2 regions of the Streptomyces sp. NPDC126497 genome follow, and region 1 is predicted to be linked to the other one. Evidence: riboswitches for the same ligand, from Rfam matches in the RefSeq annotation. Region 1 holds a riboswitch; the other holds the start of a gene.
What was found. A riboswitch is a leader RNA that binds a small molecule or an ion and turns the genes downstream of it on or off. The one in region 1 is predicted to bind glycine.

Region 1 (15,521 bases):
TGACGTTCTTGGAGTAGCCCGCGATGGTGTCCGGCATGAACTGGTCGGCGACCTTGCCGCCCTCGGGCAGCTGGGTCTTGACCAGGTTCTCCTTGTCGATCGCCTGGGCGATCGCCTGGCGGACTTCCTTCTTCTTGAGCGCCTTGTTGGCGCCCTGGCTCATGCCCACGTAGAAGAGGTTGAAGACGCCACGGGTCGGGACGACGTAGCCCTGGTCCTCGAGGGTCTTGACGTCGGCCGGGGCGACGAGGTCGTAACCGTCGATGTCACCGGCCTGGAGCGCCTGGCGGCGGCCCTCCTCGGTGTCGATGGTGCGGAAGACCAGGTTCTTGATCTTGGCCTTCTCGCCCCAGTAGTCGTCGAAGCGGGTCAGGCTGACTTCCTTGTTGCCCTTGTTCCACTTCGTGATCTTGTACGGGCCGGTACCGGCGACCGTGCCGGCCTCCTGGCTGTACTTGGGGTACGTGATGGCGTCGCCCTTGGCGGTCGCCTCCTCCTTCGCGTACTCCTTGAGGGCCTTGGGCGAGTGGATCGCCAGGGCCTGGAGGGAGAAGCCGCCGGGGAGGTTGGCGGAGGGCTTCTTGACCTCGATGACGGCGGTGTTCTCGTCCTTCGCGGTGCAGGACTTGTAGTTCGCCTCGGGCGTCTCCTTGTCCTCGTTCTTCGCGAAGCCGCCCATGATGGTCTGCCAGTAGTACGAGACCGCGCTGGACTGGTAGGTGCCCTTCCAGTTGAACCAGTGGTCGTAGTTGGCGCAGACCGCCGCGGCGTTGAACGTCTCGCCGTCGTGGAACTTCACGCCCTTGCGGAGGTTGAAGGTCCAGACGGTGCCCTTGTCGTTGCTCGACCAGGTCTCGGCGAGGCCGCCGACCAGCTTGGTGCCGCCGGACTCGTGCTCGAGCAGGGCCTCGAACGCCTGGCGCGTCACGCGGAAGGTTTCACCGTCGCTCGCGAGGGCAGGGTCCAGGGAGCCGGGGTCGCCTGCACCGGCGAAGACGAAGGTGTCCTTCTTGCCGTCGCTCTTGTTGTCAGCGTCCCGTTCGCTGGAGCAGCCCGTGGCGATCAGACCGACCGCCACCGCGGCCGTGATCGCCCGAGCGGTTCGGGACTTGAATATGCGCATATTGGGGCCACTCCGGGTCCGCTATGTGGATGCATCTTGACCGGCCGAACACTACAGACGTTCACAGTCGGTCAGGAACAGTCCGGATAGCGGTGATACCTACCTGAGATCTGAACAGTTGACATAAGGGACGGTTCAGGCGTCCCCCCGTCAAGATTTAACCCGCCGGACATGAAAGCGCCCTCCCTGCAACCGCCCAGGTGACGCCCGACGGCGTGAAGAACGGGTGAAACCGCAGGTGACAGGTGGTCAACGGGATGTCGCGGAACGCGCATGGCCAAAAATCTGGCGGGAAACCAACGCTGCGTGACGGTCCGGGCGGACAGCTCGGCCCGGACCGTCGTCCCTGTCCGCTCCGTGGACGGTGACGCGGCGTCACCACGTGCGGTGAGCGGCCCGGGTCAGCCCCGGTGCGGGGGCGGGTAGCCGTAGGCCGCGGCGGGGGACGCCGCGGCGCCGTGGGCCTCGCGGTCGTAGAAGGGGCGGGAGTTGACGCGCAGCCACATCGCGACCGGGTCGTGCTCGTCGGAGAGCGCGACGGTCGACACGGGCAGTCCGTCCGGGACCGCGCCGAGGGACTGCCGCATCATCGCGCGGACGGCGTCCACGGCGGGCGGGGAGGTGTCGTACACGTCCAGGCCGATGGCGAGGTACGGGGCGCCCAGTGCGGGCTGCACCCAGGCGCGGCGCAGGGTGCGGACGGCCGGGGTGCGGTGGGCGTTCTGCGCGAGGAGGGCGTAGAACTGCGGGATCTCGATGGCCGGTTCGGACAGCCGCAGCGGTCCGGCGGGCTGGCGGTCCAGTCCGCCGGCGATCCGGCGCAGATCCAGCCAGGGGATGCCGACCCCGCCGCCGGGGGCGTGCGGATTGAGCCAGAGCCCGTGGTGGTCGGGATACAGGGCGCGGGCCACGTCGAGGCCGTCGACCACCTCGTACGACCGGTTCCAGCCGCTGGCGGACAGTTCCTGGGCGGAGGTGACGCAGGGCACGTAGCCGAAGCCGTCGACCTCCATGCTTCCGTACTGGGCGTCCGGGGAGCCGGCCTGGCCGTGCCAGAGCAGCATCCAGACCCGGCCGGAGGAGGGGGTCGCCAGAGCGCGCAGCAACGCCTCGTACGCGTCGTAACGCCCGGGCGTCACCTGGCGCAGCATGTGCTCGACCTGCCCGGCCGCCGCGGTGCCAGCGCTCACTTGTATCGCCCCTCCGTACCTCGCCAGCCAACGCACCTAGCTTAAGCCGACGCCGCGCGGCGGGCTGCGGTGCGGCGGACCACCGTGCGGCGAGTGCGGAAGGGCCCGGGGCCGCGGCGCCTGGGCGGGGGCGGGCCCGTCACGGCTTGTCGCGCCCGCGCCGCGGAGCCGCACACCGGTACGGCCCCACGCCCCGGGGGTTGGACGCGCCCGCGCCGCGGAGCCGCACACCGGTACGGCCCCGCACCCCCAGGGGGTCAGAGCTCGCGCTGGTAGAAGGGACGGACCCTGGTGCGGAGCCAGTCGCCGACCGGGTCCTGGGCGATGTCCAGGACGATGAGGTTGACCGGCCAGGGGGCGGGGGCCCGGCCCAGGGCGCGGCCCAGGGCGTCCAGCGGGAGGGCGCGGGCGTCGCCCTCCCAGCCGGAGAGTTCCACGCCGACGAAGAGGACCGGGTCGGCCGTCTCGATCGCGGCGAGGCAGCGGCGGGCGGCGGTCACCACGCCGATGGAGTCGAACTCCGCCGAGGCCGCGGCGAGGAAGTCCAGCGGGTCGTCCTGCCAGTCGGGCTCGAACAGCCGCACCCGGCCGCCGGACGCCGGGCCGTCCAGCGGGCCGCGTCCGGCCCGGCACAGTTCGGCGACGGCCGGCGGCGGCAGCGGGATGCCGACCACGCCGCCGGGGTTCACCGCGATCCCGGCCTGCGGCGGCAGACCGCGGGCGAACTCCACGGCGGGCGCGACGGTGTACGACAGGTGGGGGCCGACGACCTGGCGGAACTGTTCCTCGGAGCTGAAGACGGGGACGTAGGCCTGGCCGTCGATCTCCAGGGTGGGCAGGTCCAGCGGGCCGCTGTCCGGACCGCCGCCGTTCGGCAGCGGGACCCAGACGAAGCTGCGGCCCAGCACCTCGACGACCCTGCCGCCCGCCGAGGGGACGCCGAGGGAGGCGGAGAGCACCTCCTCCAGCTCGTTGCCGGGCCACCCGCCGTGCGGATGGGGGTGCGCCTGTGCCGGGAAGTCCGCCGGGAAGTCCATCTGCCTACCGCCTGCTGCCTGGAACCACTGCTGTGGCTGGAAAGGCTATCCGGTCAGCCCGTGAAGCCGATCCGGCGCAGCGCGTCCGCCGCGTCCCGGTCGATCAGGACCGCCGAACCGCAGCCCGCCGGCAGGGCGCCCCGCTCCACCGCGCGCAGCAGCCGCTCGCTCGCCGCGCGGTGGCGCAGGAACGCGTACCGGGAGACGCCGCGCCCGCGTTCCCGCTGACCGGCCAGGGCCTGCTGCGGGGTGACGTCGAGCAGCAGCAGGTGCAGGCTCGCGCCCCGGCGGCGTGCCTCGCGGGCCAGCCAGCGGCGCACCCAGGCCTGCGTACCGCAGTCGTGCACGACGACCGGACCGCCGGAGCGCAGGGCGCGGCGCAGCCCGGCGTAGTGGGCGAGCCGGACCAGCGGGCGGTAGACCGCGTACGGCAGGAGGCGCGGCATGCGGGCGTCCCAGCGGTCGCGGGTGTCCTGGGAGTCGACGCGCACGCCGTGCACCGCGCGGCGCATCAGCGTGGACTTGCCGCTGCCGGGGAGCCCGGTGACCGCGACGAGGTCCCGGGGCCCGAAGAGCAGGGCGCGCGGGCTGCGGCCGGCCCGTGCGCGCAGGTCGCGGACGACGGGCGCCGGGAGCGCGCCGCGGGCCCGCCGGGCCGGCGCGGCCGGCTGCGGGGGCAGCGCGACGCCCGTGGTGGTGGCGCACGCCGTGGTCCTGTTCACCGAGATCGTCCTCCCCTGGGGCCAGGTACGAGTACCGATCCCCGCCGAGTGTAAAAAGAAAGTAATGCCGGCGCCTCTCGTTTCCGTCCGTTTCCTGGAACAGGCTCGTCACAGCTCCCCGTGACGGCACCCGCACGCCCCGTGCACCCCCCTGGGAAGGGTCCCCCTGCCGCCTCCCCGTGATGCGTGCAATGATGTGCGCGCCAACTGCATACCGGCCGTTTGAATCCGCGCGGGAGAGTCCCCGGCACCGTTTGCCGCCGGGGCGCCGAAGGAGCAAGTCCCTCCCTTGAATCTCTCAGGCCCCGTTACCGCGCGGGCGAGGCACATCTGAAAAGCGGGCCGTCCCGGGGCATCCAGCGGTGCTCCGGCGGCTCCACCCAAGGTGCAAGCCAGGACCGTCCCCTGCGTGGGCGTCGTGGCGAACCTCTCAGGTTCCGATGACAGATGGGGAGGAACGTCCTCGCCTTCCCCGCGCTCGAACGAACTCGCGCGGGGGGACCCCCATCGCCCTGGGAGACCGACCGATGAGCAGTACCGAACCCCGTCGGACCGCGCTCGACGCCCTGCACCGTTCGCTCGGCGCGACGATGACCGACTTCGCCGGCTGGGACATGCCGCTGCGCTACGGCTCCGAGCGCGACGAGCACAACGCCGTCCGCACGAAGGCCGGCCTGTTCGACCTCTCCCACATGGGCGAGATCACCGTCACCGGCCCCCGGGCCGCCGCCCTCCTCGACCACGCCCTGGTGGGCGACATCGGGGGCGTCAAGCCGGGCCGCGCCCGCTACACCATGATCTGCCGCGAGGACGGCGGCATCCTGGACGACCTGATCGTCTACCGGCTGGACGACACCGCGTACCTGGTGGTCGCCAACGCCTCCAACGCCCAGGTGGTCCTGGACGCCCTGCGGGAGCGCTCGGCCGGCTTCGACGCCGAGGTCCGCGACGACCGCGACGCCTACGCGCTGCTCGCCGTGCAGGGCCCCGAGTCGCAGGGGATCCTCGCCTCGCTCACCGACGCCGACCTGGACGGTCTGAAGTACTACGCCGGCCTGCCCGGCACGGTCGCCGGCGTCCCCGCGCTCATCGCCCGTACCGGCTACACCGGTGAGGACGGCTTCGAGCTGTTCGTGGAGCCCGGGCACGCGGTGGAGCTGTGGCAGGCGCTGACCAAGGCGGGCGAGGGCGCCGGGCTGGTCCCGTGCGGGCTGTCCTGCCGGGACACGCTGCGCCTGGAGGCGGGCATGCCGCTGTACGGCAACGAGCTGAGCACCTCCCTCACGCCCTTCGACGCCGGTCTCGGCCGGGTGGTGAAGTTCGAGAAGGAGGGCGACTTCGTGGGCCGCGCCGCCCTGGCCGAGGCCGCCGAGCGGGCCGCCTCCGAGCCCCCGCGCGTCCTGGTGGGCCTGGTCGCCGAGGGCCGCCGGGTGCCCCGCGCCGGGTACGCGGTGGTGGCCGGCGGCGAGGTGGTCGGCGAGGTCACCTCCGGCGCCCCCTCCCCCACGCTGGGCAAGCCGATCGCGATGGCGTACGTCGACGCCGCGCACGCGGCGCCGGGCACCGAGGGCGTCGGCGTGGACATCCGCGGCAGCCACGAGCCGTACCAGGTCGTGGCGCTGCCGTTCTACAAGCGCCGGAAGTGACACCGTCGTCGGACGGCTCCCCCTTCTGAGGTGAGCACGTCGTGCCTGCTCACCGCGGTGCACACAGTCCCCACCGTCATCAGCAGTCCCCCGCGTACAGGAGAATTCAGGCCATGAGCAACCCCCAGCAGCTGCGTTACAGCAAGGAGCACGAGTGGCTGTCGGCCGCCGAGGACGGCGTGTCGACGGTCGGCATCACGGAGCACGCGGCCAACGCGCTCGGCGACGTGGTCTTCGTCCAGCTCCCCGAGGTCGGTGACAGCGTGACCGCGGGCGAGACCTGCGGCGAGCTGGAGTCCACCAAGTCGGTCAGCGACCTGTACTCCCCGGTCAGCGGCGAGATCACCGAGATCAACGAGGACGTGGTGAACGACCCGTCGCTGGTGAACTCGGCCCCCTTCGAGGGCGGCTGGCTGTTCAAGGTGCGGGTCACCGACGAGCCGGCCGACCTGCTGACCGCCGCCGAGTACGACGCCGAGATCGCCGGCTGAGGAGCCTGTAGCCGCATGTCCGTTCTGAACACGCCCCTGCACGAGCTCGACCCGGCGGTGGCCGCCGCGGTCGACGCCGAGCTGCACCGCCAGCAGTCCACCCTCGAGATGATCGCCTCGGAGAACTTCGCCCCGGTCGCGGTCATGGAGGCCCAGGGCTCGGTCCTCACCAACAAGTACGCCGAGGGCTACCCCGGCCGCCGCTACTACGGCGGCTGCGAGCACGTCGACGTGATCGAGCAGATCGCCATCGACCGGGTCAAGGAGCTCTTCGGCGCCGAGCACGCCAACGTGCAGCCGCACTCCGGCGCGCAGGCCAACGCCGCCGCGATGTTCGCGCTGCTCAAGCCCGGTGACACGATCATGGGCCTGAACCTCGCGCACGGCGGGCACCTGACCCACGGCATGAAGATCAACTTCTCCGGCAAGCTCTACGACGTGGTCGCGTACCACGTGGACGACACCGGCGTCGTCGACATGGCCGAGGTCGAGCGTCTGGCCAAGGAGAGCAAGCCGAAGCTGATCGTGGCCGGCTGGTCGGCGTACCCGCGTCAGCTGGACTTCGCCGCGTTCCGCCGGATCGCGGACGAGGTCGGCGCGTACCTGATGGTCGACATGGCGCACTTCGCCGGCCTGGTCGCCGCGGGCCTGCACCCGAACCCGGTGCCGCACGCCCACGTGGTGACGACCACCACCCACAAGACCCTCGGCGGTCCGCGCGGCGGGGTGATCCTCTCCACGGCCGAGCTGGCCAAGAAGATCAACTCCGCGGTCTTCCCCGGCCAGCAGGGCGGCCCGCTGGAGCACGTGGTCGCCGCCAAGGCGGTCGCGTTCAAGGTGTGCGCCTCCGAGGAGTTCAAGGAGCGCCAGCGCCGCACCCTGGAGGGCGCCCGCATCCTGGCCGAGCGCCTGGTCCAGGACGACGTCAAGGCCGTGGGCGTGGACGTGCTGTCCGGCGGCACCGACGTGCACCTGGTCCTGGTCGACCTGCGCGCCTCCGAGCTGGACGGACAGCAGGCCGAGGACCGGCTGCACGAGGTCGGCATCACGGTCAACCGCAACGCGATCCCGAACGACCCGCGTCCGCCGATGGTCACCTCGGGCCTGCGCATCGGTACGCCCGCGCTGGCCACCCGCGGCTTCACGGCCGAGGACTTCACCGAGGTCGCGGACGTGATCGCCGAGGCGCTGAAGCCGTCCTTCGACGCGGAGGCACTCCGGGCCCGGGTCACGGCGCTCGCCGCCAAGCACCCGCTCTACCCCGGTCTGCGGTAATTCCGTACGCTTTGGTCCGTACGGACGTCAGGGGCATCGCGCACACTGGGTCAGTGGGCGCGGTGCCCCGCACCATGCACCCGCATGAACGTTTCCTCTTCCTTCCGTGAACCATCCCCCCGGCGGACAGCGTCGTCCGCCGAATTCTTAGGAGCCCTCCCGTGGCCATCTCGGTCTTCGATCTGTTCTCGATCGGCATCGGCCCGTCCAGCTCGCACACGGTCGGCCCGATGCGGGCGGCCCGCATGTTCGTCCGGCGGCTGCGCAACGAGGACCTGCTGGACTCGGTCGCCTCGGTCCGGGCGGAGCTCTACGGTTCCCTGGGCGCCACCGGCCACGGCCACGGCACGCCCAAGGCGGTGCTGCTGGGCCTGGAGGGCGACTCGCCGCGCACGGTGGACGTGGAGTCGGCCGACGAGCGGGTGGAGAAGATCAGGGAGGGGGGCCGGATCCGGCTGCTCGGCGAGCACGAGATCGCGTTCTCCTTCGACGACGACCTGGTGCTGCACCGCCGCAGGACGCTCCCCTACCACGCCAACGGCATGACCCTGTGGGCGTACGACGCCTCCGGCGCGGAGCTGCTGACCAAGACGTACTACTCGGTCGGCGGTGGTTTCGTCGTCGACGAGGACGCGGTGGGCGCGGACCGCATCGTGCTGGACGACACGGTCCTGAAGTACCCCTTCCGCACCGGCGACGAGCTGCTGCGCCTCACCCGGGAGACCGGGCTGTCCATCTCCGCGCTGATGCTGGAGAACGAGCGCGCCTGGCGGAGCGAGGAGGAGATCCGCGAGGGCCTGCTGGAGATCTGGCGCGTGATGCGGGCCTGCGTGGAGCGCGGCATGTCCCGCGAGGGCATCCTGCCGGGCGGGCTGAAGGTGCGGCGCCGTGCCGCGAACACCGCGCGCAAGCTGCGCTCCGAGGGCGACCCGCAGGCGCTCGCCATGGAATGGATCACCCTGTACGCCATGGCCGTGAACGAGGAGAACGCGGCCGGCGGCCGGGTCGTCACGGCGCCCACCAACGGCGCGGCGGGCATCATCCCGGCCGTCCTGCACTACTACATGAACTTCGTCCCCGGCGCCGACGAGGAGGGCGTGGTCCGCTTCCTGCTGGCGGCCGGCGCCATCGGCATGCTCTTCAAGGAGAACGCCTCCATCTCCGGCGCCGAGGTCGGCTGCCAGGGCGAGGTCGGCTCCGCCTGCTCGATGGCGGCGGGCGCCCTCGCGGAGGTGCTGGGCGGCTCCCCCGAGCAGGTGGAGAACGCGGCCGAGATCGGCATGGAGCACAACCTCGGCCTGACCTGCGACCCCGTCGGCGGTCTGGTGCAGATCCCGTGCATCGAGCGCAACGGCATGGCCGCGGTCAAGGCGGTCACGGCGGCCCGGATGGCGATGCGCGGCGACGGCTCGCACAAGGTGTCCCTGGACAAGGTCATCAAGACGATGAAGGAGACCGGCGCGGACATGTCGGTCAAGTACAAGGAGACGGCCCGGGGCGGGCTGGCGGTGAACATCATCGAGTGCTGACGACGTCGCCGGCCGTCCTGGCCGGACGGAGGCGGCCGGCCCCGGCGAGGGCCGGCCGCCTCCGTCCGGCGGCCGCCGCGCGATCGGCGCGCACGCCCGGGCTCGCGTCCTACGTCCTGGGCGTGAATTCGGGCAGGGTGAGGGCCGAGTGGGCCGGTCGTCCCCCGGCGGAGGGGAGGGCGGTGAGCCCGCGCAGCCTGTCGTTCCGTTCCTCCAGGGCCCGGGGGGTGGTCGGGAAGAGGGTGGCGCCGCCCTTGCCGACCAGCTCCTGGTTGAGGGTCACGAACGGGCGGGTGTCGTGTTCGTAGGCGGCGAAGCCCGTGGCGTGGTCCCGGTGGGCCAGGGAACCGGCGAGCATGTAGGCGCCGACGAGGGCGAGGCTGGTGCCCTGTCCGGTGAGGAACGAGGGCGCGTACGCGGCGTCGCCCACCAGCGCGGCCCGGCCGCTGGACCAGCGGGGCATACGGATCTGGCCGACCGCGTCGAAGAACAGGTCGTCCGCGTCGCGCAGGGCGGCCAGCATGCCCGGCACCTCCCATCCCGCGTCGGCGAAGACCGAGGCGAGCAGGTCCCGTTGGGCCTCCGGGTCGCGGAACGCGTCCCGCGGTGGTTCCCGGCGGGCGAAGTCCAGGAAGGCGTGCACGTCGCCGTCGTCCCCCACGGCGTAGAGCGCCGCGGCCCTGCCCGGGGCGTTCCACATCACGGTCTCGTGGGAGAGGCCGAGGGTGTTGGGCATGGTGAACACGGCGAAGCAGTGGCCGAGGTAGTGGTGGAACCGCTCCTCGGGGCCGAACAGCGCCTCCCGGGTGGAGGAGTGCAGACCGTCCGCGCCGAACACCATGTCGAACGTGCGCCCGCCGCCCCCGCGGAAGGTGACGTCGACCCCGTGGCCGGACTGCTCGAGGGCGGCGACGGAGTCGTCGAACAGGAACTCCACGTCGTCGCGGACCGCCGCGTACAGGGCGTCGGCCAGATCACCGCGCCGCACCTCCAGGTCCCGCCCGGTGACACCGCCGGTGACGTGGTGCGGGTGGAGCGAGGCCACTTCGCCGCCGTCGCCCTCGAGGAAGGTCAGCCGGCGCAGGTCGATGTGCGCGTCCCGCAGCCGCGGCAGGATCCCCATCCTGCGGACGACGTCCAGTGCGGTGCCGCGCACGTCGACGGGGTAACCGCCGCCGCGGGGCGTGGGCGCCCTCTCGACCACCGTGACCGCGTATCCGTGGCGGTTCAGCCAGAACGCCAGGGCGGGACCGGCGATGCCGGCCCCCGATATCAGGACCTCGCGCCTCGGCACGGTACGGGCGCCCCTCGGTCGATCGGTGCGGTTCATCCGTTGACTCCTTTGCGCAGGGTGCGGGTGACGAGCAGGGCCGACGCCGTGACGGCCCCGGCCAGGACGAAGCCGGTGACGTAGGCCGATTCGGCCGCGACGTCCGACCCGGGAGGGGTTCCGGCGGTGAGGAGCGCACCACCGAGCTGCCCGCCCACGGCGTAGCCGAGCACGCGCGTCACCAGGATCAGGCCGGTGGCGATGCCGGTGTCGCCCCGGTCGACGGAGGTGGCGGTGCTGGTCATCATCGCCGTGACGCACAGGCCGTTGGCCAGCGCGATCAGCGCCTTGCCGACGACGAGGTGCCAGACCTCGGTGTGTACGGCCGCCAGGGTGAGCAGGGAGGCGGCCATGAGGACGACTCCGGCGGTGACCACGGCACGCGAGCCGAAACGCCGGTCCCCGATCCCGCCGAGCGGCCCGGCCAGTGACGCGGCCACGGCGCCGGGCAGCAGGTAGAAGCCGATCTCGGTGGCGCCGGCCCCGAATCCGTACCCGTCGCCGGTCTCGTCGAACAGCTGCGGAACGAGGTAGACCGCCATCGAGGTACCGGCGCAGATCACGAACGTCAGCACGCACGGCTTCCACATCGCGGGCCGTGCCAGCATGCGCAGGTCGATCATCGGCGCGGCCGCGCGCCGTTCGACGGCCACCCAGCCGGTGACGAAGGCGGCCAGGATCACGACTAGGGCGCAGAGCACGAGCGGCTGCGAGGCGAGGCCGGGCGCCAGTGCGAGGGTGAGCATGAGCGTGACCAGCGTCCCGCTCAGCAGGAGCAGGCCGGGCCAGTCGGTCCCGGCGTCGCCCGGCCGGCCCGGTGGGTCGTCCGGCATCAGCCGGTTCACCAGCAGGGTGGCCCCGGCGACCGCGATCGTCGGCAGCGCGAACATCCAGTGCCGGGAGAGCTGTTCCGCCACGGGTCCGGCCGACAGCATGCCCACCATCCCGCCCCCGACGAACAGTCCGCCGACCGTCCCGATGGCCACCTTGGACTCTCCCGCGGGGAGGTGCGCGCGCACCACGACGAACGACAGGGGCAGCGCGCCCACCATCGCCCCCTGCAGTACCTGGCCGAGCAGCAGCACGGGCAGGTTCGGCGCCAGGGCGGACACCAGGCCCCCGGCGCAGACCACCGCCATCAGCCGGACCAGGACCCGTTTCCCGCCGTAGCGGTCGCCGAACCTGCCTGCCAGCGGTGTGACGAGCGCGCCGGTGACGAGGAGCACGATGCTCAGCAACGCCCCTTCGGCCGGACTCATGTCCAGCTCGCGTTGCAGGAGCGGGAGCGTCGGCGTCACCACCGACTCCAGGGCACCGGTGGAGAGTGCCAGGAGACCGAGAGCCCCGACGGCGGCCTTCCCGCGGGCCACCACCGAAGGAGCCTGGGTTGCGGTCATGAACGTCCCTTTCTTCGTTGCCGGGTGGGTGGGGGGAGCCGGTGCGGTGCCGGCTCCCGCTTCCTGCGGACGCGCTACGGCCTGCGGCGCAGCGCCGCTCGCGCCGGCAGGGTGACCGCGAGCAGTGCCAGGCCGACGCCGGCGGCCGCGAAGGAGCCGTAGAGCAGCGGGGGCACGTGGGGGGACTCGCCCGTCAGACCGCGCACCATCGGGGTCAGCGTGATCATGGCGATGGCCGTGCCCAGGGCCACGCCCGCCACCGACACCAGCAGGCTCTCCCAGCCGAGCATGCGCAGCACCTGGCGGCGGGTGGAGCCGACGAGGCGGAGCACGGTCAGTTCGCGGCGGCGTTCCAGGACCGTCATCACCAGGGTGTTGACGGCGGCGACGGCGGCGAAGCCGCCCAGGACGGCGGCCATCGTGTAGTTGGCCCAGGCGCCGAGTTCGCGGTCCGCGTTCCGCGCGACGGTGTGGTCCGAGACGTCGGTGACCTCGCCGAGCACGGCGAGCGGCCCGGCGTCGCCGCCGCGTACCAGCAGCGTGCTGTCGAACTCCGACGTGACGTGCCCGGCCAGAAACGCGCGGTCCATGGTCACCGCGGGCAGGCCCAGGCCTCGGCCGTAGACCGCGACGACTTCCGGGCGGGCCCTCGTGCCGTCGGGGAGGTACAGCGGCAGCTCGTCGCCGACCTCGACCTTCGCCGCGGTGGCGAGGGTCGTGTCGACGGCGATGCGGTCCGCGCCCACGCGGTCCAGGCTGCCGCTGCGCACGTCCAGGTCCTGCACCTCGGCGAGCCGGGCGCCGGAGCCCGAGACGCCCTGGGCCGCCGCCTCCTGCAACGACGTCTCGCCGCCGCCCTCGACGGGCACCAGCACCTGTGTGTCGAGCAGGCCCACGGCCGCCTCGACGCCGGGGGCGCGGGCGGCCCGGTCGACGGCACCGGTGGGCAGACCCGCCGGGTGGGTGACGACGTGGTCGGCCGTGAGGCCGTCGCGCAGCTGTGCCGCGGCGACGTGGCTTTCGCTCGTGTGCAGGAAGACGAGCGTCGAGGCGAAGGCCATGGCGAGGACGATCGGGGTGATCGCGGAGGCCGTCCTGCGGGCGTTGGCCCGGGAGTTGGCGGCGGCCAGCGACGCCGGGGCGCCGCCGCCGCGCAGCAGCAGGCCGAAGAGGGCCGCGCACAGCCGGGCCAACAGCGGGCCGAGCAGCGCGACGGCGAGCATGAGGAGCATGACGACGCCGAGGGAGGCGTTGGCCGCGTCGGCACCGGCGGCGGAGGAGGCGACACCGGCGAGCACCGAGCCGCCGACAACGGCGCCCAGCCCGAGGACGATACGGACGACGCCCGGCCGCAGCCGCTCCACCGAGGCCTCGGCGAGCGCCTGACCCGGCTTGATCCTCGCCGGCCTGCGCCCGGCCGCCCAGCCGGCGACGAGCGCAGTGAGCAGCCCGAGCCCGACGGCGGCGAGCAACGGGATGCCCGAGACGTGCAGTTCGACCGCCTGCGGGACGGCCCCGCGGTCCTTCAACTGCGCGAACCACCAGCTCGCCAGCCCGATCCCCGGCAAGGAGCCGAGCAGCCCGGCGGGGGGCGCGACCAGCAGCGCCTCGGCGGCGACCGCGCGGCGGATCTGCCGCGGGGTGGCGCCGACGGCGCGCAACAGGGCGAACTCGCGGCTGCGCTGGCCGACGGAGAGGGCGACCGTGCCGGCCGTGGTGAGGACGGCGACCAGGGTGGCGATCCCGCCGAAGGAACCGCCGAGCGCGAAGAGCGTCTCCCGGGCGTACGCCAGGCCGTGGTCCTCGACCTCGCCGCGGTCGTCGCCGGTGAGCACCCGCGCGCCGGAGCCGGCGAGGGACCTCTCGACGGCGGCGGCGAGGGCGCTGGTGTCGACGCCGTCCTCGGCCAGGACGGCGATGGCGTCGGCCCTGCCGGGATGCCCGGCCAGCACGGGTGCCTCGGCGTCGGCGAACCAGGCCGTGGCCGTGCCACCGGCCGTCGCGCCCGCCGCCGCGGTGTCCCCCGCCCCGGCCACGGCCAGCCCGGACACCCGGAAGTCCGCGCGTCCTGCGGCCGTCTCGAGCGCGACGGTGTCGCCGACGCCGGCCCTCGCGGTACGGGCCGCGGCGGCGTCGAGCACGACCTCGCCCGCGTCCGGCGCGGCGCCCGCGGACAGCGCGGTGCCGGTGAAGACGTGCGCGCCCCAGCCGTGGCCGGTGAGCGCGCCGTCACCCCGCCGGACCGGGAAGGTGAGGTCCGGCACCGCGGCCGCGGCACCCGGCGCCCGGGCGGCCTTCGCCGCGAGGCCCGCGTCCACGCGGGCGGTGTCCGGCAGCGGGTACGCGGTCTCCTCGGGGCCGTCGACGGTGTCGGCGACGAGTCGCGCGGACTGGTCGGCCGCCGCGACGACCGGCGCCTTCGCGTACCGCTCCGGCGGCACCGAGGCGCGGACCCCGGTCTCCAGCAGGACGCCGCAGGCCGTGACGATCAGCGCGGACATCATCAGTGCGACGAACGTGCCGACGAACGAGGCGGGTTTGAAGCGTACGGCCGCGCGGGCGAGGCCGTTCGGGGCGAAGCTCCTCATGCCGCCATCCCCGCCGTCGCGCCCGTGCGGCCGGTGAGCACCGCCATCCGCTCCGCGATCCGCTCCGCCGAACCGCGCTCCAGGCCGTCGGCGAAGGCGCCGTCGGCGAGGAACAGCACGCGGTCGGCCCAGGCGGCCGCGGCCGGGTCGTGGGTGACCATGACGACGGTGGCGCCGAGGGTGTCCACCGCGTGCCGGAGCAGGCCCAGGATCTCGACGGCGGTTCCGGTGTCGAGGGCGCCGGTGGGTTCGTCCGCGAACACCACGTCGGGACCGGTGACCAGGGCGCGGGCGATGGCCACGCGCTGCTGCTGGCCGCCGGAGAGCTCGCCGGGCCGGCGCCGCGCCTTGTCGGCGAGGCCGACCTGCGCGAGGACCCGGGCCGCACGGCCGCGGTCCCGGCGCTGCCCGGCGAGGCGCAGCGGCAGCAGGACGTTCTGCTCCACGGTCAGCGACGGCAGCAGGTTGAACGCCTGGAAGACGAAGCCGAGACGGCTGCGGCGGAGCTCGGTGAGCTCGTTCTCGCTCATGCCGGTGATCTCCGTACCGCCGAGCCGCACGGATCCCGCCGACGGCCGGTCGAGCCCGGCGGCGCACTGCAGGAAGGTGGACTTGCCGGACCCGGACGGGCCCATGACCGCGGTGAACGTGCCGCGCGGGAGGGCGAGGTCGACGCCCGCGAGGGCGTGCACGGCTCCCGCGCCGCGGCCGTACCGTCTCCGGACACCGCGCAGTTCGACGGCGGGACCGGGTGGGGCGGCCGGCGCCTCCGGCCTGTCGTCCGTCTTCTGCCGCTTGCCGCTGCGTAGCCTCATGGTCCGTCCTCTCGCATCGTTCTCGTGCCGATGGGAGGAGGGTGCGGGGACGGCTGCGCGCCGGGCGTCGTACCCGGGAGCCAATACGGAGGTGCTACCGCGGTAGGGGGTGGAGGAGGGACGGGCCCCTCCGGGACCCGCGGACGGCGGCCCCGGCCCGCGCGGGCACGGTGGGGGCGGGGGCTCCTCCCGTCCCCGCGCTGTGCCGGGGGCCGGGTGCCGGCCGGTGGGAGGGGGCCGTCCTACTCGCCGGGGGCCACCAGGCCCGACTCGTAGGCGAAGACCACCGCCTGGGCGCGGTCGCGCAGGTCGAGTTTGGTGAGGACGCGGCTCACGTGGGTCTTCACCGTCTGCTCGGCCAGCACCAGTGTCGACGCG
Region 2 (15,521 bases), on a different contig from region 1:
CCGCCGATGCCCTGGTACAGGTGGTACGAGCCGCGCAGCACCGAACTGCCCAGCAGCGCCGCGCCCGGGGACCAGCCCAGCTGATCGAGCCGGCGCAGCAGATAGCCGACCACGACGACCTCTTCGAGGACCGAGTTCTGCAGCGCCGAGAGGATCAGGACGGGATGCTTCCACCACACCTCGGGCAGCGCCTCGGGCACCACGGTCAGGTTGAAGCCGAGGCCGCGTGCGGCCAGGTAGAAGGCGATGCCGCTGCTGCCGATGACCGCCGCGACCGCCGCTCCGCGGCCGAGGTCGGACCAGGGACGGGTGCCGTCGAAGCCCAGGGTGCGCAGCCCCGCGCCCTCGCGCAGCAGGAGGTGCGCGACCAGCGCGACGGGGACGAGCGCCGTGGCGATCCCGAAGAGCTGCCAGGCGAGGTCCAGCCAGGGGCGGCCCGGCGCGGCCGAGGCGTTGAGGGTGGCCGCCTGGTCCTTCAGGCCGCCCGGTTCGGTGACCGAACCGACGAAACTGATCAGGGCCGACACCCCGCTCGCGCCGAGCGACAGCGCGAGCACGAGCAGTGTCTCGTCACGGAGCGTCGTCCGCGAGGGCCTTCGCTCACGATACGCATCGGCCCCCGGGCCCGCCTCCGCCTGCACACCTGCCTCCACATCACCGATCGGTCCGATCAGTATGAAGGGCGGCGGCCGTGCGCCCGGCCGCGGGTCAGCCCGTGGGAACCGGTTCCGGCAGTCCCACCGGCCAGGTGTGCACGGGCTCCCCCTGCGCCGTCAGCTCCCGGTAGCGACGGGTGGTGGCGGCCAGCGCGGCCTCGCGGCCGAGCCCCAGCTCCAGGGCCCGGTGGAAGGTCGCGGCCTGCCAGGTCGCACCGTTCATCCGGCGCCGGCACCGCTCCTCGATCACGCCGAGGTACCGGTCGCGGTCGGCGGGCTCGATCCCCCAGGCGTCCAGCCCGGCCGCGGCGAGCGGCAGCAGTTCGTCGCGCACCAGGGTGACCGCGTCCACCTCGCCCAGACCGCCGAGGCGTCCGCGCCGGGGCCAGGTGAGGCGGGCGTCGATGCCGTGCCTGCAGGCGGCGTCGAAGTTGGCGGCCGCCGTCTCGAAGGGCAGCCGGGTCCACACCGGCCGGCTGTCCTCGGCGAGGGCGCGGACCATCCCGTAGTAGAAGGCCGCGTTGGCGATGACGTCGGTGACGGTGGGGCCGGCGGGCAGCACGCGGTTCTCCACGCGCAGGTGGGGGACGCCGTCGGCGATGTCGTAGACGGGGCGGTTCCAGCGGTAGACGGTGCCGTTGTGCAGGACGAGCTCGGCGAGGCTGGGTACGCCGCCCCGGTCCAGCACCTCGAGCGGGTCCTCGTCGTCGCAGAGGGGCAGCAGGGCCGGGTAGTAGCGCAGGTTCTCCTCGAAGAGGTCGAAGGCCGACGTCACCCACCGCTCCCCGAACCAGGTGCGCGGCCGTACCCCCTGGGCCTGGAGTTCGGGCGGGCGGGTGTCGGTGGACTGCTGGAACAGCGGGGGCCGGGACTCGCGCCACAGTTCGCGGCCGAACAGGAACGGCGAGTTGGCGCCGACGGCGATCTGGGCGGCGGCGACGGCCTGGGCCGCGTTCCACACTCCGGCGAAGCGCTCCGGGGTGACCTGCAGGTGCAACTGCACCGAGGTGCAGGCGGCCTCGGGGGCGATGGACTTGGACGTGCAGCTGAGGCGCTCCACGCCGTCGATGTCGAGGGTGAAGTCCTCGCCGCGCGCGGCCACGATCTGCTCGTTGAGCAATGCGTAGCGGTCGACGTCGGAAAGGTTCGAGGAGACCAGGTCGTCCCGGTCCAGCGTCGGCAGGATGCCGATCATCACGATGCCCGCGTCCACCTCACCGGCTTTACGGTCGGCATATGCGAGCGAGGCGCGCAGTTCCTCGTCGAGCCGGTCGAATACCCGCCCGCCCAATCGGTGGGGCGCGATGTTCACTTCCAGATTGAACATGGCGAGCTCTGTTTGGAAGTCCCGGCTGGCGATCCGTTCGAGGACTTGCGCATTCAACATTCTCGGCATGCCGTCGCTGCCCGCGAGATTCAACTCGATCTCCAGCCCCATGAGATTCTTGGGGCGGTCGAACCGCTTCTCCGCCAGGAGCCGCTCCAAGCCCGTCAGACAGCTGCGGAGCTTCTCGCGGTAGCGCTGGCGATCGGACAGGTCGAACCGACCTGCCGCGACCTTCTCCCCCATCGGAGCGTCCTTCCTTGCACGGGCGGACCGAAGATCGTCCGCCGGGGTCCCGGTCCACAGGCAAGGATGCCCCGTGGATGCGATCGATAACGCCCCGGACGGCGTCGGCGACCGCTAGTCTGACCGATGTGACCAGTGGCACATTCACGGGGCATGGCACAGAAGGAGTCTTGCGTGCCGGTTGCGAACTCGTGAAAACGCCGACGTGAATTGGCCGACCACTTCACGGCCATTTTTCGAGGTCATCGACGCATGCCCGGTCTGGAATCGGGATGATTTTCGCGTTTCACCGGCCAGAAGTACCCTTGTTCCGCCGGTCGAAAACAGCTAGAGGAAACTCAGTCCGAACACGCGTCGTATAAACTTCGCGCACAAGGCAGAAGGTTGGCGCCCACGGTTCGAGTGATCCAGCCGAGAGGCGGCGTGCGGCAGTCCTCGCCCCCGTCTCCCGGCCTCGGCCCCCCCGGCCCCTGCCTCCCTGACCTTCGCGAGCTGACAGTGCCGTCCGCCCCGCCACGCCCCGCCCTCACGCCCCTGTGCCTTCGAATGAGAGGCGACCCACCATGCCGCTGCATGTTCCCCCGGCTCCCGCGCCCGCCCTGCGCTCCGTCCTGACCGCGCTCTCCTCGCCGACCGCGGTCAGAGAGGCCCGAACTCCCTCCCTGGTCATCGCCCAGGGCCCCGCCTCGCCCGAGCTGCCCCTGCCCGTGCACGTCCTGGAGCGGACCACCGCCGACGGCGGGACGACGACCCGGCTGGCCGGGTGGCGTTTCCTGATCCGCATCGGCGACCGCACGCCGGCCGCCGCGGACACCGTGCTCACCGCCGACGGCTGGACGTTCTCCCGCTTCTTCGAAGGTCCCTACATCGCCTCCACCGAGCTCGCGCTGCGCCAGGCCGAGGCCATGACACAGCCGTACCAGCCGCGGCTCCTCTCGGTGCCGAGTCTCTACATGCTGACGCTCTGGCTGCACGGCGACACCACCGCGGACGGGGGCGCCGGCCACCCGGCCGCCACCGACCTGCTCGTTCCGCTCGCCCCGGCGCCGCCCGGCATCGCGGCCCACCGCCCGCACCGGTTCGCCGACCTGCTCCCGGTCCTGACGCACCGGGTGGCCCCGACCCGCCTGCTCGGCTCACCCGCCTGAGAAGCCACCGCGTACCCCGCCGCCCGGCGCTCCCGACGCGGCGGGGTACACGCCGTCCCGGGAGGACTAGCCCGCTTCGGCCATGGCGAACCACCCGAAGGGACAGTGCGGTCGAGGTGAACCGTCCGCGCGGGCGGCGCGTCCTCAACCGGTGAGGAGCGGTGCCGCGAAATGCCTGCGGATCGTCGTCCGTGGGACAACACTGGTTTCCGACCGACTTATCACAACGGGGGGCGGCCATGAACGAAGCTTCACGCCGCGGAACTGAAACGACAGCCGACTCACAGGTCACCACGGAGCGAGAGATCCCACCCATGTGCCAGCACCAGCCACCGTGTCCCTCAGCCGACTCCGCCGACCGGGAATCCGCCCGTCTCGTGGCGCACCACCCGGAACAGGGCTGGAGCCTGCTGTGCAACGGTGTCGTGTTCTTCGAGGACACCGGTGAACTCCTGCCCGACGGCAGGGTCATCGCCCCTCAGCGCCCCCGGGGCGCCAGCCTGACCACCGCCTGAGCACGGCCGGGCGGCACGGTCCGCCCGGGGCGACGAGGGGCCGGACGCGGAACCTCCTGCGCCCGGCCCCCGACGCGCGTCCGGAGACGGTCACCCACCGTGATCCGGCACATGAACGAGGTGACCGGCCCGCCCCACGGCAGCGGCTCGCCCCGCAGCGCCTTCCCACGGACGCCCGTGCTCCGGAAGACCCCTGGAGGTTTCGCGGGCCTCCGTTGCGGAGGTGGGGCACGTGGCGGCACACGGGGCCGACGGCGGGGGCAGGGTCACCATCACGGAGATCGCCCGGCGGGCCGGGGTCGCCGTGCTGGTCGTCCGGGCGAGCACGGCGGCTCCCGCCGAACGGCGCCGGCGCACCGCGGGCGTGGCGGAACTCCGGCACCGCCTATCGTGACCGGCATGCAGTCCTACACCATCGGCCAGGCAGCGAGGCTGCTCGGAGTGAGCCCGGACACCGCCCGCCGCTGGGCGGACGCGGGGCGCATCACCACCCACCGCGACGCCGGCGGACGGCGGCTCGTCGACGGACGGGACCTGGCGGCGTTCTCCGTCGAACTCGCCCGGGCCGGCGCCGTCGAGGAGGGCACCCCGTACACCTCCGCCCGCAACGCCTTCCCCGGCATCGTCACCGCGATCAAGCTGGGTGATGTCGCCGCCCAGGTCGAGATCCAGGCAGGTCCGCACCGCCTCGTCTCGCTGCTCACCCGGGAGGCCGTCGAGGAACTGGGGCTGGAGGTCGGTGTGGAGGCCACGGCCCGCGTGAAGTCGACGAACGTCCACATCGACCGCGCCTGACGGGAGCGACGCCCTCTCGGGTGAACGCGTGCGCCCCGCGCCGCTTCCCCTCGCCCGTGCGACGGGACGGGGGGTGACGACCCCACGGATGCGTCGGCACATGCGGAAGGGCTCCTGGGGACCGGTGGTCCCCAGGAGCCCTTCGGCGTGTGTCAGTCCTCGTACGCGTCCAGCGGCGGGCAGGAGCAGACCAGGTTGCGGTCGCCGTAGGCCTGGTCGATGCGGCGCACCGGCGGCCAGTACTTGTCGGCGGCGTTCACCCCGGCCGGGAAGACGGCCTCCGTGCGGCCGTACGCGTGGTCCCACTCCCCGCCGAGCACGGCGGCGGTGTGCGGGGCGTTGCGGAGCGGGTTGTCGTCCGCGGGCCACTCGCCGGAGCCGACCTTCTCGATCTCCGCACGGATCGCGATCATCGCCTCGCAGAACCGGTCGAGCTCGGTCAGGTCCTCGGACTCGGTGGGCTCGATCATGAGCGTGCCGGCCACCGGGAAGGACATCGTCGGCGCGTGGAAGCCGTAGTCGATCAGCCGCTTGGCCACGTCGTCGACGCTGACGCCGGTCGCCTTGGTCAGCGGGCGCAGGTCGATGATGCACTCGTGCGCGACCAGGCCTCCGGGACCGGTGTAGAGCACCGGGTAGTGCGGCTCGAGGCGCTTGGCGATGTAGTTGGCGCTGAGCACGGCCACCTGCGTGGCCCGCTTCAGGCCCTCGCCGCCCATGAGCCGGACGTACGCCCACGAGATCGGCAGGATGCCCGCCGAACCCCACGGCGCCGCCGAGATGGGCCCCACGCCCGTCTCCGGGCCGGCCTCCGGCTGGAGCGGGTGGTTCGGCAGGTACGGCGCCAGGTGCGCCCGTACGCCGACCGGGCCGACACCGGGACCGCCGCCGCCGTGCGGGATGCAGAAGGTCTTGTGCAGGTTCAGGTGCGAGACGTCGCCGCCGAAGTGGCCCGGCTTGGCCAGACCCACCAGCGCGTTGAGGTTGGCGCCGTCCACGTACACCTGGCCGCCGGCCTCGTGCACCTCGGCGCAGATGTCGGCGACGTGCTCCTCGAACACGCCGTGCGTCGAGGGGTAGGTGATCATCAGCACGGACAGCTCGTCACGGTACTGCTCGATCTTGGCGCGCAGGTCGGCCACGTCGATCTCGCCGTCGTCGGACGTCTTGACGACGACGACCTTCATCCCGGCCATCACGGCGCTGGCGGCGTTGGTGCCGTGCGCGGAGGACGGGATCAGGCAGACGGTGCGCTGCTCGTCGCCGTTGGCCCGGTGGTAGCCGCGCACGGCGAGCAGACCGGCCAGCTCGCCCTGGGAGCCGGCGTTGGGCTGGAGGGAGACCTTGTCGTAGCCGGTGACCTCGGCGAGGCGTTCCTCCAGCTCCCGGATGAGCGTGAGGTAGCCCTGCGCCTGCTCGGCGGGCACGAAGGGGTGCAGCTGCCCGAACTCGGGCCAGGTGACCGGCTCCATCTCGGTGGTCGCGTTGAGCTTCATGGTGCAGGAGCCCAGCGGGATCATGCCGCGGTCCAGCGCGTAGTCACGGTCGGAGAGCCGGCGCAGGTAGCGCAGCATCGCGGTCTCGGAGCGGTGCTGCTGGAAGACGGGGTGGGTGAGGTACTCGTCGTCGCGCAGCAGGGCGTCCGGCAGGGCGTCCCGCGCCGCCGCGTCCAGGGTCTCGACGTCGCCCTCGACGCCGAAGGCGCTCCACACGGCGGCCAGCTGTGACCGGGTGGTGGTCTCGTCGCAGGCGATCGAGACGTGGTCGGCGTCGACGAGTCGCAGGTTGACGCCGTTGTCGCGGGCGGCGGCGACGGCCTCGGCGGCCCGCCCGGGAACACGCACGGTCAGCGTGTCGAAGTAGGAGCCGTGCACGATCTCGGCCCCGCCGGACCGCAGTCCCTCGGCGAGGACGGTGGCGTAGCGGTGGGCGCGCCGGGCGATCAGGCGCAGCCCCTCCGGGCCGTGGTAGACGGCGTACATCCCCGCCATGACGGCGAGCAGCACCTGGGCGGTGCAGATGTTGCTGGTGGCCTTCTCCCGGCGGATGTGCTGCTCACGGGTCTGCAGGGCCAGACGGTAGGCCTTGTGCCCGTCGGCGTCGACGGAGACGCCGACGAGCCGCCCGGGCAGGCTGCGCGCCATCTTCTCCTGCACGGCCATGTAGCCGGCGTGCGGCCCGCCGAAGCCCATCGGCACGCCGAAGCGCTGCGTGGTGCCGACCGCGATGTCCGCGCCCAGCTCACCGGGCGACTTCAGCAGGGTGAGGGCGAGCAGGTCGGCGGCGACGGTGACGAGCGCGCCGAGCGCGTGCGCCTGGTCGATGACCGGCTTGATGTCGCGGACGGCACCGGAGGCGCCCGGGTACTGGATCAGTACGCCGTTGATCTCGCGCTCGGCGAGGTCCGCGGGGATGCCGTCGCTCAGGTCGGCGACGACGACCTCGACGCCGGTGGGCTCGGCGCGGGTCTCGATCACGGCGATCGTCTGCGGCAGGGCGTCCGCGTCGACCAGGAACAGGCCCTTCTTGTTCCTGCCCATGCGCCGCGACAGCGCCATCGCCTCGGCGGCGGCGGTGCCCTCGTCGAGCAGCGAGGCACCGGAGGTCGGCAGTCCGGTGAGCTCGGCGACCACGGTCTGGAAGTTCAGCAGCGCCTCGAGCCGCCCCTGGGAGATCTCCGGCTGGTACGGGGTGTAGGCCGTGTACCAGGCGGGGTTCTCCATCACGTTGCGCAGGATCACGGGCGGGGTGAAGGTGCCGTAGTACCCGAGCCCGATCATGGAGCCGAGCACCTCGTTGCGGTCGGCCAGCGCGCGCAGCTCGGCCAGCACCTCGGCCTCGCTCCGGGCACCCGGCAGGTCCAGCGCGTCGGCGTTCTTGATCACGTCCGGCACCGCGGCGGCCGTCAGCTCGTCCAGCGAGCCGTAACCGACCTGGGCGAGCATCTTGGCCCGGGCCTCGTGGTCGGGTCCGATGTGGCGCTGTTCGAAGGGGATTCCCTGTTCGAGCTCGGAGAGCGGAGTGCGAGGGGCGGTCATTGAGGAGGCCTCCTGGTCCGACGACCTTCGAGGGGCACCACGGCGCGGGTGCCCGGACGGCCTCCCCCTCTGTCATCTCAACCTGAGAGCTTCACCGGATCGCCCGGAGGCGTCCGGCTTTCACCGTCGGTGAGAGCGGAAGCCGTCGACACCCGCCCTGCTTTCCAGAGTGACCTCGTCCGTGCGGTACGTGTGCCTGAGAGATTCCGGGGAGGATTTGCTCCTTCGGCGCCTCCGATGGTGCCTGGAGGACTCTCCCGCGCGGGGTCAGCAGCCGTTTGCCAGCGTACCAGCGAGCACCACACCGGGATGTTCGAGTGGCCGCCCGGTCGATTGTGCCGTTCTGTAGTGCTTACGGATGAGTTTGCGACCTATGGAGGGCCCGTGCAGACCGACATCGATCCGCGCCATCTGATCGGCCGCAAGGCGTTCGACCGCAACGGAAACCGGATCGGCACGATCGACGAGGTCTACCTCGACGACGCCACCGGCGTGCCGGAGTGGGCGGCCATACGCACCGGCCTGTTCAGCAGGGACGCCTTCGTCCCCCTGGAGCCCAGCGTCCTCGTCGACGGAGCCCTCCACGTCCCCTTCGAGCGCGCCCTCATCAAGGACGCCCCCGACTTCGGCGTGGGCCGCCACCTCTCCCCCGAACAGGAACTCCAGCTCTACCACCACTACGGTCTGGACGTCGCCGCCCCGCCTCCCCTCGCGGACCGCGACTTCGGCAAACTCGCCGGCAACGACAAGCCCGCCTGATCCGCCCCGCCCACCGGCCCGGCGCCGGCCGCCGCGCCCTCGTCCTCCCCGGGCCTCCGGGGCACCAGCGGCAGTGGCTGTGCCGGCTCCAGGGCCGGGTCCTCGACGCGGAAGGTCTTCACCCGGCCGGGCTCCGAGCCGGGTGTCTCGAAGCGCACGGTGACCCGGCCCAGTCCGCTGCCCTGCACCCAGCCGTGCCCGTAACCGGCGTGCCGTACGTCGTGCCCCGCCGGCCAGCGCCGCTCGGCGGGCGTCTCCCGCTCCGGCGCGGGCCCGGTCCCGCTCTCCTCGGGCGGGAGGTCCTCCGGCGGGCCCGCGGCCTGCGCGAACAGGTCCTCCTGCGTGAAGTCGGCCAGGCCGCTCACCCCGACGCCCAGCAACCGCACCCCGCCCGTCGTGTCGACCGAGTCCAGCAGCCGCGCGGCCGCCTCCCGCACCACCGCCGGATCGTCCGTGGGCCCCCGCAGGGTCTCGGACCGGGTGAGGGTCGAGAAGTCGTACCGGCGCACCTTCAGCACGATGGTCCGCCCCGACAGACCCGCCGCCCGTAGTCTGCGCACACACCGGTCCGCGAGCCGCCGCACCTCCGTACCGACCCGTGTCCGGTCGTGGATGTCCACGTCGTACGTGTCCTCCACCGACACCGACTTGGCCTCCCGCTCGGCCACCACGGGCCGCTCGTCCCGGGCCAGCGCCATCGCGAACAGCGCCTGTCCGTGGGCCTTGCCCAGCAGTCGCACGAGCTCGTCCTCCCCCGCGTCGGCGAGCTCGCCGACCGTGTGGATCCCCGCGCGCCGCAGGTGGTCCCCGGTCGCCGGCCCGACGCCGGGCAGGGTCCGGACCGGCAGCGGATCCAGCAACGCCCGCTCCGTACCCGGCTCGATCAGCACCAGTCCGTCGGGTTTCGCCCGCTCCGACGCGATCTTCGCCAGCATTTTGGAAGCGGCCAGCCCCACCGACCCGGTGAGCCCCGTGACCGCCCGTATGTCCGCGCGCAGCTTCGCCCCCGCCAGACGCGCCGACCGCTCGTCCCGGGCGGCGCCGCCCGCCTCCAGATCCACGAACGCCTCGTCCAGGCTCAGCGGCTCCACCAGTGGCGACAAGGAGCGCAGCAGCCCCATCACCTGCTCGCTGATCGACCGGTAGAGGGCGAACCGCGGCACCAGGTACGCGGCGTTCGGCGCGAGCCGCCGGGCCTGCGCCATGGGCATCGCCGAGTGGACGCCGAAGACCCGGGCCTCGTACGAGGCGGTGGCCACCACGCCCCGCGGCCCGAGCCCGCCCACGACGACCGCCTTCCCGCGCAGGCTCGGCTTGGACGCCTGCTCCACCGAGGCGAAGAAGGCGTCCATGTCGAGATGCAGGATCGTGGGCGCGGATCTCACCTGTCCGATGCTGCCCTACGCCACTGACAACGGTCGCTTCCGGGTGGCCTCAGACGGCCTTGTTCCGCCGCCGCGCCAGCTCGTCCATCGGATTGTGCCCGAGCAGGGTCTCCCCGGTGTCGACGCGCTCCCCGTGCAGCTGCGACAGCGCGCTCTCGACGTCCCGCCAGACCACGCCCACGGCGATGCCGAAGACACCCTGGCCGCCCTGGAGCAGGGCGTGGACCTCGTCGGGCGAGGTGCACTCGTAGACCGTTGCCCCGTCACTCATCAGCGTCATGCGCTCCAGGTCGCTGAAGCCGCGCTCACGCAGGTGCTGTACCGCGGTGCGGATGTTCTGCAGGGACACACCCGTGTCCAGGAACCGCTTGACGATCTTCAGCACGACGACGTCGCGGAAGCTGTACAGCCGCTGCGTGCCCGACCCGTGCGCCGGCCGCACGCTCGGCTCGACCAGACCCGTGCGGGCCCAGTAGTCGAGCTGCCGGTAGGTGATGCCGGCGGCGGCGCAGGCCGTGGGCCCCCGGTAGCCGATCCGCTCGGACGCCATGGACGCCGCCCCTCCGCCGCCCGGTACGGCCGTCGGTCGCTGCGGAGCGTGGTCGGCCGCGCCGCCGTGCGCGGGATGGCCTCCGCTCGGGCGGAGCCGGGAGCTCTGGGAAGGGTACGGCCCGCCCGCCCCGAAACCGCGTCCGGGGGCACCCCCAGCCGTACCGTCGCCGCTGCTTCTCACGCCGACCTCCGTCCTTGACCTGCCTCCTCGAAGGTAGGCAGTCACCAAGGGTGCGTCAACGATCGCCACACTCGGCACGCCGAGTGATAATCACCCTAAGAGTGGTTTCCCGTACCTCGCAGTGGGGAAAGGCTAGCCGAATGCCCCCGGCGCCGGTCCCGGCGGCCGACCGGGGTGGCGGCGAGCGGCCGCCCTCACTGGTTGCTGGTTCCGAAGTCCTCCGGCGAGATCTGGTCGAGGAACTCGCGGAACTTCTCCACCTCGTCCTCCTGCTCGTCCGGGATGGCGATCCCTGCGTCGTCGAGCACCGTGTCACTGCCGTAGATCGGCGTTCCCGTCCGCAGGGCCAGCGCTATGGCGTCGGATGGGCGGGCACTCACCTCGACACCGCTGGCGAACACCAGTTCCGCGTAGAAGACGCCCTCGCGCAGATCGGTGATGCGCACTTCCGTGAGCTCCTGGCCGACGGCTTCCAGCACGTCCTTGAACAGGTCGTGGGTCAGCGGCCGTGCGGGTGCCATGCCCTGCTGGGCGAAGGCGATGGCCGTCGCCTCCCCCGGTCCGATCCAAATGGGGAGGTAGCGGTCGCCGCCCACTTCACGCAACAGCACGATCGGTTGGTTGGAGGGCATCTCGACCCGGACACCTACGACATCGAGCTCGTTCACACAGCAACCCTAGGCCGTGCCCGGGATGTTTGGGTAGTCGGGCAGGAAACGGGTGGCCGATCCGGCCCCCGCTCCGCTCCGCGTCAGGGCAGCCGTACCCCGAGCGCCGCCTGCACCAGCGCCGCGTGCAGCTTCACCGTGAGCGCCGCCAGCTCCTTCGTGCGTGCCTGGGCGTGGGCCCTGGTCTGCGGGTTGCGGTGGCGCTTCAGCGGGGCCACGACCTGGTCCACCAGGCCGGCCTCGCGGTCGGCGGCGGCCTTCATCGCCCTCAGATGGCGCGGTTCGATCCCGAACCGCCCCAACTCGGTGATGAGTCCCGCGACGGTGACCGCCTCGGCGTCGTACATCCCGTCCTCGACCGGGGCGAGCAGCCCGTACGACTCCCACTCGACGAGCATCCGCTCGTCGATGCCGGCGGTCGCCAGCAGTCGCCCGCGCCCGATGCGCGCCGCCGCGGGCCCCTCCGCGGCGGCCTCCGGGCCGCCGCCCTCCCCGTCACGCGAACGGCCCAGCACCGGCAGCTGGGCGGCCTCGCCGCGCTCCATGGCCTCCAGGTGTTCACGGATCACCTTGAGCGGCAGGTAGTGGTCGCGCTGCATACGCAGCACATGACCGAGACGCTCGACGTCCCCGGCACTGAACTTGCGGTACCCCGACGGGGTCCGCTGCGGCTCGATCAGCCCCTCCGACTCCAGGAAGCGGATCTTGGAGATGGTGACCTCGGGGAACTCCTCGCGCAGCACGCCCAGCACCGCGCCGATGCTCATCAGTCCGGTGTCCGCGGCGGCGGCGCCGTTGCCGGCACCGCCGCTCGGTGTCTGAACCATGAACCTTCCCTGGGGTCCCCCGGACTGATCCGGGGAGGTCAGTAGCCCCGCTGGCTCGCGTAGAAGACCAGCCGGTACTTGCCGATCTGCACCTCGTCGCCGTTGGACAGGGCGACCTGGTCGATTCGCTCCCGGTTGACGTACGTGCCGTTCAGGCTGCCCACGTCGGCCACCGTGAAGGAGCCGTCCGGGCCGCGCCGGAACTCCACGTGCCGACGGGAGACCGTCACGTCGTCCAGGAAGATGTCGCTCTGCGGGTGACGCCCGGCCGTGGTCAGGTCGCCGTCCAGCAGGAAGCGGCTGCCCGAGTTCGGCCCGCGGCGCACGACCAGGAGGGCGGAACCCACCGGCAGCGCGTCGACGGCCGCCTGCGCCTCGGGAGAGAGCGCCGGCACCTGCGTCTGGCCGGTGGCCTCGGCGTCGTAGGCCTCCAGACCGGAGATCGAGATCGTGGACGTCGTCTCGGAAGGACGCTCCGGGGTGACCCCGGGCCTGAGCGGCGCCCCGCAGTTGGAGCAGAAGCGGCTGTTCTCCGCGTTGCGGTTGCCGCACCTCGTACACACCAGGGCCGACATGGACGGATCCTCCTGCCGCGGCTGCCCCCCAGGGGCGTGGGACGCGTACGGGTCGGAAGACCCTCCACCCGCACCCGGGGCCGACGGCTGCCCGAAACCTATGCCGCTCGACTGCGCAGGGTCAACGGACGACGCGCCCTGACCCGTGCCCACCTGGTCCCGGAACAGCGGACGCTGCCCCTCCGCCTCAGGCTGTGCACGATGGCGAGCGGTCGCGTTGTCGCTGCCCTCTCGCCGCGCGCTCTTGCCGAACAACTTCGCAAACAACTTCACGGGCGATTCCCCTTGACCGAAACAGACCCGCCCGTGGGGCAGGACGAACCCTGACTGAACACATTGGCCGACCCGGACATCCTCACAACGTCCGCCTCCGCCAGACAGTTTCCACCACGCACCACCCAATCGGTGCGCCGACCCCCCGCAACCTCATGCCCTCGTCGAACACCCCCCATGCACCCCCGGTTCACCGGGAGGACGACCGAGCGTAGTCAGGCCGCTTCACCGCCCGCAAGGCGTCCACGACGATCTTGGTCGATCGCTCCACGGTAACGGTGGCCTGTTCCTTCTCGAGAGTCTGCACCACGCCTCCGGGGATGTTGAGCGCCGGCTCGAGGTCCTGCGGCTTGCCGATGACCTTGAAACGATAGGGCGCGGTGATCTTGTTCCCGTCCACGCCGACACCGTTCCCGGAATCCGTCAGATAGGTGCTCGCCACCACCCGCACACCGTTGACCTGGATCGCCTCGGCGCCGGCGGCGCGCAGCTCCTGGACGGCGTCGAGCAGCATGTCCGCCTCGACCATCCCCCTGGAGTCCTCGACGGTCATCGTGATCCCGGGCCCCCGCGCGGCCACCGTGCCCGCCAGGACGCCGAGTTGCCTCTCCTTCTCGATCGTCTGCTTCCGGGCCTCCTCGGCCTGGTCGGAACTGTTCTCCAGCTCGTCGCGCTGCTTCTCGAGGCCCTGCTTCTCGTCCTCAAGACGCTCCGTGCGGTCGTCCAGTTCATCGAGGATGCGTACGAGATCTTCCTGACGTGCCCCGCGCAGCGCGCTGTCGCTGTCGCTGTTCGACGCCACCTGGACGGCCAGGCCGAACCCGAGGCCGAACAGCAGCAGGGCGACGATGAGTTGGGCCCGGGTCACCCGGGGCGGCCACAGCCCCTTCACCAGCCGCTGCCGGCCCGTCAGTCCGGACGGGGGCTTCGGCGCGTCCTCCTGCGGGGCCGCGGGCGTCCTCGTGGGCGCCCCGGCGGGTACCTCCGCGGGCAGTTCCCTGCGCAGACCGGGCGCGGACGGGGCGTCCGGGGCGGACCGGGGCCGGGACACCGCCGGGCGCGTCGTCTCGTCGTGCTCGTGCTCGCTCATCGGCCTCACGCCCGGAACACATGCCGGCGGATCGCCGCGGCGTTGGAGAAGATGCGGATGCCGAGGACCACCACGACCCCCGTGGACAGCTGGGCGCCCACGCCGAGCTTGTCGCCGAGGAACACGATCAGGGCGGCGACGACGACGTTCGACAGGAACGACACCACGAAGACCTTGTCGTCGAAGATGCCGTCGAGCATGGCCCGCAGTCCTCCGAACACGGCGTCGAGCGCCGCGACGACGGCGATCGGCAGATAAGGCTCGACGACCGCCGGAACCTCGGGCCGGACCAACAGTCCGGCCACGACTCCCACGACGAGGCCCAGTACGGCGATCACGATGTGCCCTTCTCGGTTATCGGCTGTGCGGTACGTACGATCACACTCGGTGCGGCGGGCAGCCGGACGTCGTCCTCGACGGAGAGGGCCGTCCGGATGCCGTAGTTCTCCTGCAGGGCGTGCAGGTACAGCCCGTCCGCGCTGTTCTGGAAGCGGTCGCCGAGCTCCCCGCCGTCCCCCACCGCGAGCACCGTGTACGGCGGCACCAGCGGCCTGTTGTCGACCAGTATCGCGTCTCCCGCGGCCCTGATCGCCGACAGGGCGGTCAGCCGCTGCCCGTTGATGGAGACGGCCTCGGCGCCGGACTCCCACAGACCGTTGACCACACGCTGCATGTCACGGTCGCGGACCCGTCCGGTGTCGGAGAAGCCGGTGGTCGACCGCGGGTCGCCGTCGCCGCCCGCGCTGGCGTCCTCGGCGTCGTTCACCACGAGCCGCACGCCGGGCCCGTGCACCGCGGTGGCGCCCGACAGGATGCCCACCACGGGGGACCGGTCGCCTCCGCCGCTGTCGCGCAGCGCCTCGTGCTGCCGCGCGCTCACGTCCGCGCGCAGCTCGTCGACGCTGTCCTCGAGCTTGTCGGCGGCCTCGGTCTCCCGGTCGATCCGGTCGATCAGCTCCTCGCGCTCCTTGGCCACGACGGGTGCCTCGACCCGGGCCTGCGCGGCGCCGACGGTCACGATCAGAGCGGCGAGCACCAGACCGCCGGCCAGCCCCAGTTTCGCTCTGAGCGTCTTCGGCATGCCGCCGCTGCCCTCGGCCTTCCGCCGTGCGGCGGCCTCGGCGTATCCGTCGTCGAGGCTGTGGTCCATGACGTTGGTGATCAACGACATGGAGGCATCCGGGCGAGCGGGCCGCACGGGTGTGCTCCGGACAGGGGGTTGCTGCGGCATGCCGCACATCGTCGCACGCCGCGACCACTACCTCCGAACGGACCTACCGGCGTGCCGGACCGGTCCCGTCAGGGACACGTGTCCGGCACGCACGCGTACCGCTCGTTCTACCTGCCCGCGCTGTCCACGACCGCCGACCACTCGTCGAGCAGGGCCTGGGCGGAGGCGTCGTCGGGGCCCTCGGCCCACAGGTGGGTGACCGCCTCGGCCGGGTCGGGCAGCACCATCACCCAGCGGCCGTCGGCCTCCACCACCCGC

Region 2: linked by a shared signal. The riboswitch ahead of gcvP (aminomethyl-transferring glycine dehydrogenase) and the one ahead of gcvT (glycine cleavage system aminomethyltransferase GcvT) in region 1 are both predicted to bind glycine.

The regions. Positions count from the first base shown of each region.
Region 1 covers NZ_JBEORT010000027.1:9,278-24,798, forward strand. The annotation lists gene ABTY20_RS14755 (ABC transporter substrate-binding protein) at 1-1,123, opposite strand, end outside; gene ABTY20_RS14760 (enhanced serine sensitivity protein SseB C-terminal domain-containing protein) at 1,525-2,313, opposite strand; gene ABTY20_RS14765 (enhanced serine sensitivity protein SseB) at 2,571-3,350, opposite strand; gene ABTY20_RS14770 (AAA family ATPase) at 3,404-4,072, opposite strand; glycine riboswitch at 4,296-4,396, shown strand; glycine riboswitch at 4,397-4,529, shown strand; gene gcvT (glycine cleavage system aminomethyltransferase GcvT) at 4,600-5,718, shown strand; gene gcvH (glycine cleavage system protein GcvH) at 5,832-6,209, shown strand; gene glyA (serine hydroxymethyltransferase) at 6,225-7,484, shown strand; gene ABTY20_RS14790 (L-serine ammonia-lyase) at 7,646-9,013, shown strand; gene ABTY20_RS14795 (FAD-dependent monooxygenase) at 9,123-10,343, opposite strand; gene ABTY20_RS14800 (MFS transporter) at 10,340-11,740, opposite strand; gene ABTY20_RS14805 (ABC transporter permease) at 11,815-14,328, opposite strand; gene ABTY20_RS14810 (ABC transporter ATP-binding protein) at 14,325-15,143, opposite strand; gene ABTY20_RS14815 (response regulator) at 15,386-15,521, opposite strand, start outside.
Region 2 covers NZ_JBEORT010000084.1:11,069-26,589, forward strand. The annotation lists gene ABTY20_RS27210 (CPBP family intramembrane glutamic endopeptidase) at 1-641, opposite strand, end outside; gene ABTY20_RS27215 (glutamate-cysteine ligase family protein) at 709-2,226, opposite strand; gene ABTY20_RS27220 (hypothetical protein) at 2,790-3,374, shown strand; gene ABTY20_RS27225 (DUF5999 family protein) at 3,689-3,889, shown strand; gene ABTY20_RS27230 (hypothetical protein) at 4,122-4,283, shown strand; gene ABTY20_RS27235 (TOBE domain-containing protein) at 4,289-4,684, shown strand; gene gcvP (aminomethyl-transferring glycine dehydrogenase) at 4,837-7,722, opposite strand; glycine riboswitch at 7,897-7,992, opposite strand; gene ABTY20_RS27245 (PRC-barrel domain-containing protein) at 8,107-8,481, shown strand; gene ABTY20_RS27250 (DNA polymerase IV) at 8,400-9,866, opposite strand; gene ABTY20_RS27255 (MerR family transcriptional regulator) at 9,916-10,599, opposite strand; gene ABTY20_RS27260 (bifunctional nuclease family protein) at 10,794-11,267, opposite strand; gene ftsR (transcriptional regulator FtsR) at 11,351-12,094, opposite strand; gene ABTY20_RS27270 (zinc-ribbon and FHA domain-containing protein) at 12,133-13,071, opposite strand; gene ABTY20_RS27275 (DUF881 domain-containing protein) at 13,133-14,032, opposite strand; gene ABTY20_RS27280 (small basic family protein) at 14,038-14,370, opposite strand; gene ABTY20_RS27285 (DUF881 domain-containing protein) at 14,367-15,203, opposite strand; gene ABTY20_RS27290 (sugar phosphate nucleotidyltransferase) at 15,371-15,521, opposite strand, start outside.